3 regions of the Paenibacillus sp. JDR-2 genome follow, and region 1 is predicted to be linked to each of the others. Evidence: predicted binding sites of a transcription regulator. Region 1 holds the regulator's gene; each other region holds the start of a gene.
What was found. The regulator LexA, encoded in region 1, represses DNA repair genes until DNA is damaged. The targets are predictions, from matches to a motif close to CGAACATATGTTCG.
Positions count from the first base shown of each region.

Region 2: a site for LexA is predicted at 1,477-1,490, ahead of recA (recombinase RecA). Genes of this name have one in related genera too.
Region 3: a site for LexA is predicted at 1,337-1,350, ahead of uvrB (excinuclease ABC subunit UvrB). Genes of this name have one in related genera too.

Region 1 covers NC_012914.1:3,037,949-3,041,231, forward strand. The annotation lists gene glnA (type I glutamate--ammonia ligase) at 1-626, shown strand, start outside; gene PJDR2_RS32460 (PspC domain-containing protein) at 669-878, opposite strand; gene lexA (transcriptional repressor LexA) at 995-1,615, opposite strand; gene PJDR2_RS13300 (LysM peptidoglycan-binding domain-containing protein) at 1,785-2,147, shown strand; gene PJDR2_RS13305 (DUF896 domain-containing protein) at 2,299-2,487, shown strand; gene PJDR2_RS13310 (hypothetical protein) at 2,566-3,075, shown strand; gene PJDR2_RS13315 (HAD family hydrolase) at 3,103-3,283, shown strand, end outside.
Region 2 covers NC_012914.1:3,856,829-3,860,111, forward strand. The annotation lists gene PJDR2_RS17040 (regulatory protein RecX) at 1-231, opposite strand, end outside; gene recA (recombinase RecA) at 352-1,407, opposite strand; gene PJDR2_RS17050 (competence/damage-inducible protein A) at 1,694-2,944, opposite strand; gene pgsA (CDP-diacylglycerol--glycerol-3-phosphate 3-phosphatidyltransferase) at 3,037-3,283, opposite strand, start outside.
Region 3 covers NC_012914.1:6,563,636-6,566,918, reverse strand. The annotation lists gene PJDR2_RS28835 (PDZ domain-containing protein) at 1-1,246, shown strand, start outside; gene uvrB (excinuclease ABC subunit UvrB) at 1,479-3,283, shown strand, end outside.

The DNA.
Region 1 (3,283 bases):
TTGGGGTAAACGGTTCGGGTATGCACTGTCACCAATCGCTCTTCCAAGGCAGCACTAACGTATTCTATGAAGAGAAGGATCGTTTGGGTCTTAGCCAAACCGCACGTTACTACATGGCGGGTATTCTCGAGCATGCTCGTGCGATGGCGGCTATTACGAACCCTACAATCAACTCGTACAAACGAATGGTTCCAGGTTATGAAGCACCTTGCTACGTAGCTTGGTCGGCGAGCAACCGTTCGCCAATGATCCGTATCCCGGCATCCCGTGGTCTTAGCACGCGTATCGAGGTTCGAAACCCGGATCCGGCAGCTAACCCTTATTTGGCTCTTGCCGTAATGCTGAAAGCCGGCCTTGACGGCATCAAGAACAAAACGGCGCTTCCGGCGCCTGTAGATCGCAACATCTACATCATGACGGAAGAAGAGCGTTTGGAATCCGGCGTGCCAAGCCTTCCTTCCGATCTGAAGGAAGCGCTCGACGAAATGCTACGCAGCGACGTTATCTGCGATGCACTGGGCGAACACGCTCTGGCTCACTTCTATGAGCTGAAAGAAATTGAATGGGACATGTACAAAACACAAGTTCATCAATGGGAACGCGATCAGTATCTGACGCTGTACTAGGAAGGAAATCCCTTGGCGCTCTAAGCGTCCGGGGATTTTTTTCTATCTCCTAATCAACGATGGCGGGCTGGCGGGAATAACGTTCGCAAGAATGATGTACACGATAAGATTGCAGGGGATAAAGAGGAGGAACAGCAGTCTTACAAACAAGGAGGAAAGATTGAAGTATTCGGCAATTCCACCGCAAACTCCGGATATGGATTTATCGAATAAGGATCTCGTTAATTTCTTCTTCACTCTTAACCACCTCATGACAAAAAGATTAAGTCATATGATAATACCATAATCAGGAAAATAAAAAGAGGCTGTTCTCCCTAACCGAATTTGAAATCGGATTAGGGGGAACAGCCTCTTTTATGCTAAAAAGATTAGTGGAAGTCACGGAACAAGCCAACTACTTTACCAAGAATGGTCACATTGTTCAAACGGATCGGCTCCATTGTAGAGTTCTCAGGCTGGAGGCGGATATGATCCTTCTCTTTGTAGAAGGTCTTAACCGTCGCTTCGTCATCTTCCGTCATGGCTACTACGATATCGCCGTTGTTGGCGGTCTGCTGCTGGCGGACAATAACATAGTCGCCGTTATGTATGCCGGCTTCAATCATGCTGTCGCCCATGACATTCAGGATGAATACTTCATCGTCGCCTACGAAATGTGCGGATAACGGGAAGTACTCTTCAATATTCTCAGTCGCCGTAATCGGCACGCCTGCCGTTACTTTGCCGACGATTGGCACTTGAGCCACAGCGGGGAGGATAATGCCGTCAACACCGTCTTGATCCAAAATTTCGATCGCCCGAGGTTTCGTTGGATCTCGTCTGATCAGGCCTTTCTTCTCTAGCCGATCCAGATGGCCGTGAACGGTGGAGCTTGACGCCAGGCCAACCGCTTCGCCGATTTCGCGAACAGATGGCGGATATCCTTTGTCCCGAACCTCATTCTTAATAAATTCAAGAATCGACTGTTGGCGGTTCGAAATCTTAGACACGTGAATCACTCCAATATAATATTTGAAGAAAATTATAGCATAGAACCGGAGTTCGTACAAACATAAGTTCTTAAAAACAAAAGTTCGCATTTTTTATTGACTGCAAACATTTGTTCGTGTTATTCTTGGGGCATAAGAAAACAGAACAAACGTTCGGGGAGCGATAATAATGATCATGAATCCGTCTTTTTATAAAAGTATCCATAAGGAAGAAGCCGCTAAATCGTTCATACTGCGGGGTCAACAAATTCAGCGTCATGCTTTTAAACTTATTGTTTGTGCTGCAGTGTTCATTCTTCTTTTTACCAGCTTCCTCATGATGCGTACAAATGCATCGTCCAATCATATTCAAGAGGCTGCAGCTAATGAGCAGACGGTAATTGTTACGGCGGGGGATACGTTGTGGGGAATTGCAGATCGTTTTACTGAGGGTTCCAAGGACATTAGACAGTACATATACAAGATTAAGGAACGTAACCAATTAAGCTCGGTAGAGCTTCGGCCAGGACAGGTATTAATTATTCCTCAATAGTCTAAATAATCGAAAGGACAGGTAATTCGGACACAGGATGTTCGAAATTACCTGTCCTTTTATCATTCTTCCATCATTGCCTTGACAATTGCTCGCGTTAAAAGTCAAAATAGGTAAGAAGGATGAGTAATAAGCAAATGAGGTGAAGGCAGTGGAAGAAGTCATCGCGCGAATTAATGAATTATCCCGTAAAAATAAAACGGTAGGTTTGACTGAAGAGGAAATTGCGGAACGTGCCGTATTGCGTCAGAAATATTTGGAGAATTTCAAAAGGAATTTCCGCCAGCAGTTGGATTCAATTGAGATTGTAGACGGCGATCCAAACGATGTTGCTCATTAATTAGGTTTTACAACTATATAACTAGCGTTGGCGTCGTTCCATGAACGGCGCCTGCAATATACAATAGGAGGAATAAGCTTGTCACGCACGTGGGAGCGCAAAGTGCGCAAAAATACGAACCAAATTAACAAAGCGCGTAAAAAGCACGGAGCATCGCAGATTGGCACTTCATCAGCACCCAAGGTAGACCGTTTTACCGGTCGCAACTACATATTCCCGATTGTGCTCATTTTGTTGATCAGTATGTATACGGTTTTCGTTACGACGGATCCATCCTTTGAACCTTCGTCTATGTTCTGGGTAACGATCGGCTGCTACATTTTCCTGGCGCTTATTTTCTTCTTGCGCCGTCCTTACATTTCAATCGGCAAGGATTATATCCAAACCCGTAAAATGACGGGGGACAAGCAGCTGCATGTATCCAACATTAAAGGCATCAGCGTTCAGAGCGGTGCTGTAGTTATCATGCAGCAAAAAGGCGCAAACTGGGTATTCTCGCGGCTTCTCAACCGTTATCCTACGGATGAGATCAGCAGCAGACTGCAGGATTTCGCCAAAACACACAATTTGCCTTTTGAACAAAAATAGAAACAGAGTAGGAGAGTTATGCGAATTATGGGGAAGCAAGCCGTTCTATTTGATCTTGACGATACGCTGTTGTGGGATGACCGCAGCGTAAAAGAAGCATTTGAAGCAACATGCCAAGCCGGTGCGGAAGCTGCCGGTGTTGATCCGGAGCAGCTTGAAGAAGCCGTACGTAAAGAAGCGCGTGCTCTTTATGAATCCTATGAGACGT
Region 2 (3,283 bases), 820 kb from region 1:
CGCTTTGAAACCCAAATAGTAAATAGCGAGCGCATAAGCCCTGTAACGTCCATCTTCCTCCGTTATCTCAGCAATTTCCTCCGTTGTGAGCGAATTGCCCTTCAATAAACGGTGCTTAATTAATAAATCCTCGTGTACCGAGAATAACGGCTTTTCCAAGCCATCCGTGTAGATGTTGTAACGCTTTCGTTCCTTGCGGTCCTGCTCGACCGCTGAAATCTCGATAATCATTCAGGACTCACTCCGTTCGTTATGGCAAAAAAGGAGCAGGGCCGCCCTCGAAGGGACGGCTCTGCTCCTTACCTTTTTACTCATTCACAGCACGGATTCGCAGCTGCGAAAGTTGAATTATTAATCGTCAAGCTCCGACTCATCAAAATCATCGTCATCGTCTTTCGAGAAGTCTGCTTGTTGCGCGGAAGCGGACAAGTTGCTTTGTTCGCGGATTTGTTTCTCGATAACGGCAGCCACCTCCGGATGATCCTTCAGGAACTGCTTGGCATTCTCGCGGCCTTGACCAAGACGGTCGCCATTGTAGGAGAACCAAGCTCCGCTCTTCTGAACGATATCCATCTCTACGCCAATATCTACGAGGCTGCCTTCTCTCGAAATGCCTTCGCCGTACATGATATCAATCTCCGCTTGCTTGAACGGAGGAGCTACTTTGTTCTTCACGACTTTAATCCGCGTACGGTTACCAACCATATCGTTGCCTTGCTTGATCGTCTCAATCCGGCGTACTTCCAAACGCACGCTGGAATAGAACTTCAATGCACGGCCGCCAGGCGTAGTCTCCGGGTTACCGAACATGACGCCGACTTTCTCGCGCAATTGGTTAATAAAGATGGCGATTGTCTTCGACTTGCTGATCGCGCCACCCAGCTTACGCAGAGCTTGCGACATCAGGCGTGCCTGTAGACCAACATGGGAATCCCCCATATCGCCTTCGATCTCTGCTTTCGGTACAAGTGCTGCTACCGAGTCGATAACGATAATATCAACCGCGCCGCTGCGTACAAGCGCTTCTGCGATCTCAAGCGCCTGTTCGCCAGTATCCGGCTGCGACAACAGCAGCTCATCGATATTTACGCCCAACTTGCTCGCGTACAATGGATCAAGCGCATGCTCCGCATCGATAAATGCAGCTTGTCCGCCGATCCGTTGTACTTCTGCAATAGCGTGAAGCGCAACGGTTGTTTTACCGGAAGATTCCGGTCCATAACATTCAATAATACGGCCTCTTGGCAAACCGCCGATTCCAAGAGCAATATCTAAAGCAATTGAACCGCTTGGTACGGTTTCAACTTGCATATGTGTGGATTCCCCTAATTTCATGATGGAGCCTTTACCAAATTGCTTCTCAATTTGACGTAAAGCCATCTCCAAAGCAGCACGACGATCCGACAAGCTACTCACATCCTTCGTTATTTATAATTGTATGATACCTTTTTTCTGATCAATTGCCAAGCTTTTTTTCGAACATACATTCGTCTTTTTATTTCCACGCCCTTTCCAGACGCATGGCGAAACGGCTTTTGCCAACTTGGACAGCAATGCGCGATTCGTCATGAATCTAAAAAATGGACATAAAAAAACCGCAGCAAAGTAATCTTCGCCACGGTTCTTCCGCATGAGACCAATTATAGCGGAAATGGTACAAACAGGCAAGTATTTTTCGGGTTAATCCGACAAATTATTGTTCGCGCAGCTTCAGCCACAATTGGTATAAGGCCGCCTTTACCGCGCGAATCCGGATAATGGCACGTGTACCGGAGAAATGACCGGTAAATACCGATGTCGCCTTCCCTCTCTCCGCTACCGCATAATAGACAAGACCAACAGGCTTGCCTTCCGCCTGTGCCGGACCGGCTACTCCCGTCAAGGAAACGCCAAAATCGGAATCTCCGATCTGCATGGCGCGTTCGGCCATCATCGCCGCCGTCGACTCGCTGATCGCTCCCGGCGCCCCGTCTCCTTCAAGCTGGGCCATCGGAATGCCAAGCAGCTTATGCTTCATCTCGTTCGTATAAGTAACAACGCCGCCGGAATATTCGCCGCTGCTGCCGGGAATGCCGGTAATAAGCTCTGCAAGCAAGCCGCCACTGATGCTTTCGGCAGTCGAAAGCTTTCTTCTCGATGTTCGAAGCAGCTGCACAACCTGTTCTTCCAGAGTAATCTCGTCCTGCGCGAATAAGTGCTCGCCCACCCGTTGCTTGATCGCATCGACGGTTTGATCCAGCTTGACTGCTGCATCGGTTTCGTTCGCCGCTTTGGTCGATACTCGAATGGCGACCTCGCCTTCCTTCGCATAAGGCGCAATAGTAGGATCCGATTGCGCTTCGATCAGATCAATCAGCTTGGCTTCAAGCGTCGATTCTCCGATCCCGGCAAACATAAGCAATCTCGAATAGAGCGGTTCTTCCGCTCCCAGAATAGACCTCAGCCATTCCGACGCCGGCCCCTCCATCATCGGCTTCATCTCGCGCGGAGGTCCAGGCAGCAGCAAATAATGCGTCCCGTCTTCGGACAGACCGTTGCCGACGGCAAGACCGGCTTCATTATCAATCGGAGCGCTTCCGTCAATCATCAGCGCTTGTCTGCGGTTGCTCTCTACCATATGGATGCCGCGGGAGCTGAACATCTGCTCGATTTTATCCATGGACGGCTGATGGAGGGAAAGGCTGCGGTTTAGATAGGCCGCGAGAACATCCTTCGTCAGATCATCCTGTGTAGGACCAAGCCCGCCGGTAAATACAAGCAGGTCGGCACGCTGGCGGGCAATCTCGACGGCTTGGCGGATCCGGTTCGGATTATCGCCGACAACCGTCTGGAAGTAAACATCAATGCCAAGCGATGCAAGCTTTCCGGACAAGAATTGTGCGTTTGTATTGACGATTTGACCGAGCAAAAGCTCGGTACCCACTGCGATAATTTCAGCTTTCATACGATTTCCCCCTTCGAATCCTGCAGCATTAGGAAGCAAAAGCACCTCTCCGCGAATGGAAAGATGCTTTATTGTTACTTATATGATCCTGATTATTGCACAGGAATCAAATGTTTGTTTTTGAAGAAATAGTCGAATCCGGAATATACCGTAATAATAACGGCAATCCAGCTTACGATATCGTCAAACGGAAAATCGATAAACGTAAACGGGAAGTTGTTGAGCAGAAGCGAAATGATCATCGTAATTTGTACGGCTGTTTTCCATTTGCCCCATTTGCTCGCCGCCATTACGCTGCCTTCCAGCAAGGCAATCTGACGCAGACCTGTTACCGCGAAT
Region 3 (3,283 bases), 3.5 Mb from region 1:
TTATTATATTGCGGTATTATTTATTATTCTTCAGTATACGAGACAGATCAGTCTGGAAAGACGGATGTTTGCCGTAAGGCTGCACATCTGGCCGCGATTGGTGGCCAAAGCGATGCTGGCCGGGCTTGCAGCCGGGGTGCTTGCCTCCGTTGCCGGCGCCTTTATCGGCATAACCTTAACCGGCGACGCTGTCTTATGGCTATGGGGTTCGGCGGTTGTGCTGCTTTTGTTCCGAATCCGCTATCTGTGCTTTGCCTACGGAGCGGGAGCACTGGCGCTTCTGCAATGGATCGTTGGTTTTACTTCGCTCGAAAATAGTGACGGATGGCTTGGAGACGCGGCGAATTCGCTAGCCGGACTCGATATGCCGGGGGTTTTCGTATTGGTAGCGCTGCTCCATCTGGTAGAAGCTTTCCTTGTCAGGAGACAGGGGAACAAGCTTGCAACTCCGCTCTTCCTGGAAGGGAAGCGGGGGAAGCTTGTGGGAGGCTATATGCTGCAGGGCTTCTGGCCGGTTCCGATGCTGCTTCTTGTACCGGCAGCCGGAGGAACATCGGTTGTTGATCTGCCTTGGACGCCTTTATTCGGCGGCGACTGGACGCAAGGCTGGACGGTTGTGGCTTTGCCGATGATTATCGGTTTCAGCGAGATGACGCGCGCGATGCTGCCTGAGGCCAAAGCGCGACATGCGGCAAAAGGGCTCATGTGGTACAGCCTGCTGCTGACCGGCGCGGCGCTTCTCGCTTGGTGGCAGCCGGCTCTGCTGCCGGTAGCTGCCTTATGTTCGCTGCTGCTGCACGAAGCGATCATCTGGCGCAGCCGTGCGGTGGAGTCCACGCAAAGCCCGCTGTACGTGAATGATCAGCGCGGCTTGCGTATTCTGGGTATCGTGCCGGGTACGCCGGCTGAGGCGATGAAGCTGTATGCCGGCGAGATTATTTCGAAGGTGAATGGCGCCAGGGTGTACACGAAAGAAGATCTTCATGAGGCGCTGCAGAACAACTCGGCGATGTACAAGCTGGAGGTGCTGAACAGAGAAGGCGAGATCAAGTTTGTTCAGCGGGCCCGTTATGAAGGGGAGCATCATCAGCTCGGGGTTATCTTATCTCCTGATGAGCGGGCGACCTATTATGCTTCGGCAGAACCAGCCACGCTGATGGATCTTTTGCGCCGCGCAAGGACGGCAAAGCGCAGCGGCCGCGTTTATACGGAAGACGAAGAGCGTCCGGGTACTTTGAATGTTTAAATAGAAACGGGGCTTTTCCTGGGCGGCTGCTTAGGGAAAGCCCTTTGATTTTATGTTTGCATCAGCCTCTCCGGACGTCTATAATAGAGGGGAACACACATTCGGATATGCTGTATGCTTAACGATTTCGAAGCGAGACGGTTGCTGCTTCTTCAAAGTTCCAGGAAGGGAGAAGCCGTTTACGCTTATATATATTGACTATAATGATTGATGAGTAAGGGAAACGGGGTGGATGACGCAAGTGAATGAGATATCAGAGCAATTATTCCAATTAAAGTCCGACTACACGCCGCAGGGCGATCAGCCGGGAGCTATCAGGAAACTTGTTGAAGGCGTGAATAACGGAGAAGCCAAACAGACTCTGCTTGGTGCGACAGGTACGGGCAAGACGTATACGATTGCCAACACGATAGCGGAGCTTAACCGGCCAACGCTGGTCATTGCGCATAACAAGACGCTCGCGGCACAACTGTGCAGCGAGTTTAAGGAGTTTTTTCCGGACAATGCGGTAAGTTATTTTGTCAGCTATTATGACTATTTTCAGCCTGAGGCTTATATTCCGTCTACAGACACCTACATTGAGAAGGATTCCAGCATTAATGATGAGATCGACAAGCTGCGCCACTCCGCGACCAGTTCATTGTTCGAACGCAGGGACGTCATTATCGTAGCGAGCGTATCCTGTATTTACGGCCTCGGTTCGCCTTCCGAGTACGGCAGTCTGGTCCTGTCGCTGCGGGTAGGCATGGAGAAGTCCCGAGATACGATTCTTCATAAGCTTGTGGATATTCAGTACCAGCGCAATGACATTAACTTTATCCGTGGTACGTTCCGCGTACGCGGTGATATAGTAGAGATTTTCCCGGTGGCCAATAATGAACGGGCGATCCGGGTCGAGTTGTTTGGCGATGAGATTGAACGGATTACGGAAATCGACGTGCTTACTGGCGAGATCGTAAGCGAACGCGATCATGTTGCTATATTCCCGGCATCTCACTTCGTTACCCATGAAGAAACGATGAAGGTTGCGCTTGGCAATATTGAGCGAGAGCTGGAGGAACGTCTTGCGGAGCTGCGGGAAGAAGGTAAGCTGCTGGAGGCGCAACGGCTGGAGCAGCGTACCCGTTATGACCTTGAGATGATGGCGGAGATGGGCTTCTGCTCTGGCATCGAGAACTATTCGGGGCCGCTGACCTTCCGGGAACGCGGGGCAACGCCGTATACCCTGATGGATTATTTTCCGGACGATATGCTGATCGTCATTGACGAATCACACGTTACCCTGCCGCAGATTAGGGCTATGTACAACGGTGACCGCGCGCGGAAGGAAATGCTCGTGAACCACGGCTTCCGTCTGCCGTCCGCGCTCGATAACCGTCCGCTGCGCTTCGAGGAATTCGAGGGGAAATCCAAACAGCAAATCTATGTGTCGGCGACACCTGGACCTTATGAGCTGGAACACTGTCCAACGATGGTTGAGCAGATTATCCGTCCGACAGGCCTGCTTGATCCGATTATTGAGGTGCGTCCGACGAAAGGGCAAATCGATGATTTGCTAGTCGAGATTCGAGACCGGATAGCCAAGGATGAACGTGTCCTTGTCACCACGCTGACGAAGAAGATGGCCGAGGATCTCACGGATTATTTCAAAGAGATTGGCATTAAAGTGCGTTATCTGCACTCTGATATCAAGACACTGGAACGGATTGCGATTCTTCGGGATTTGCGCCTTGGTACGTTCCATGTGCTGGTGGGTATTAACCTGCTAAGGGAAGGTCTCGATTTACCGGAGGTATCGCTTGTCTCCATACTGGATGCGGACAAAGAAGGCTTCCTTCGTTCCGAACGCTCTCTGATTCAGACGATTGGCAGGGCTGCGCGTAATAGTGATGGCCGAGTTATCATGTACGGGGATAAGATTACCGATTCCATGGATAAGGCACTTAAGGAGACGGAGCGCCGCCGGGCCATCCAGATTGCTTATAACGAAGAGCATGGGATTACGCCGCAGACGATCCGCAAGAAAGTGCATGATGA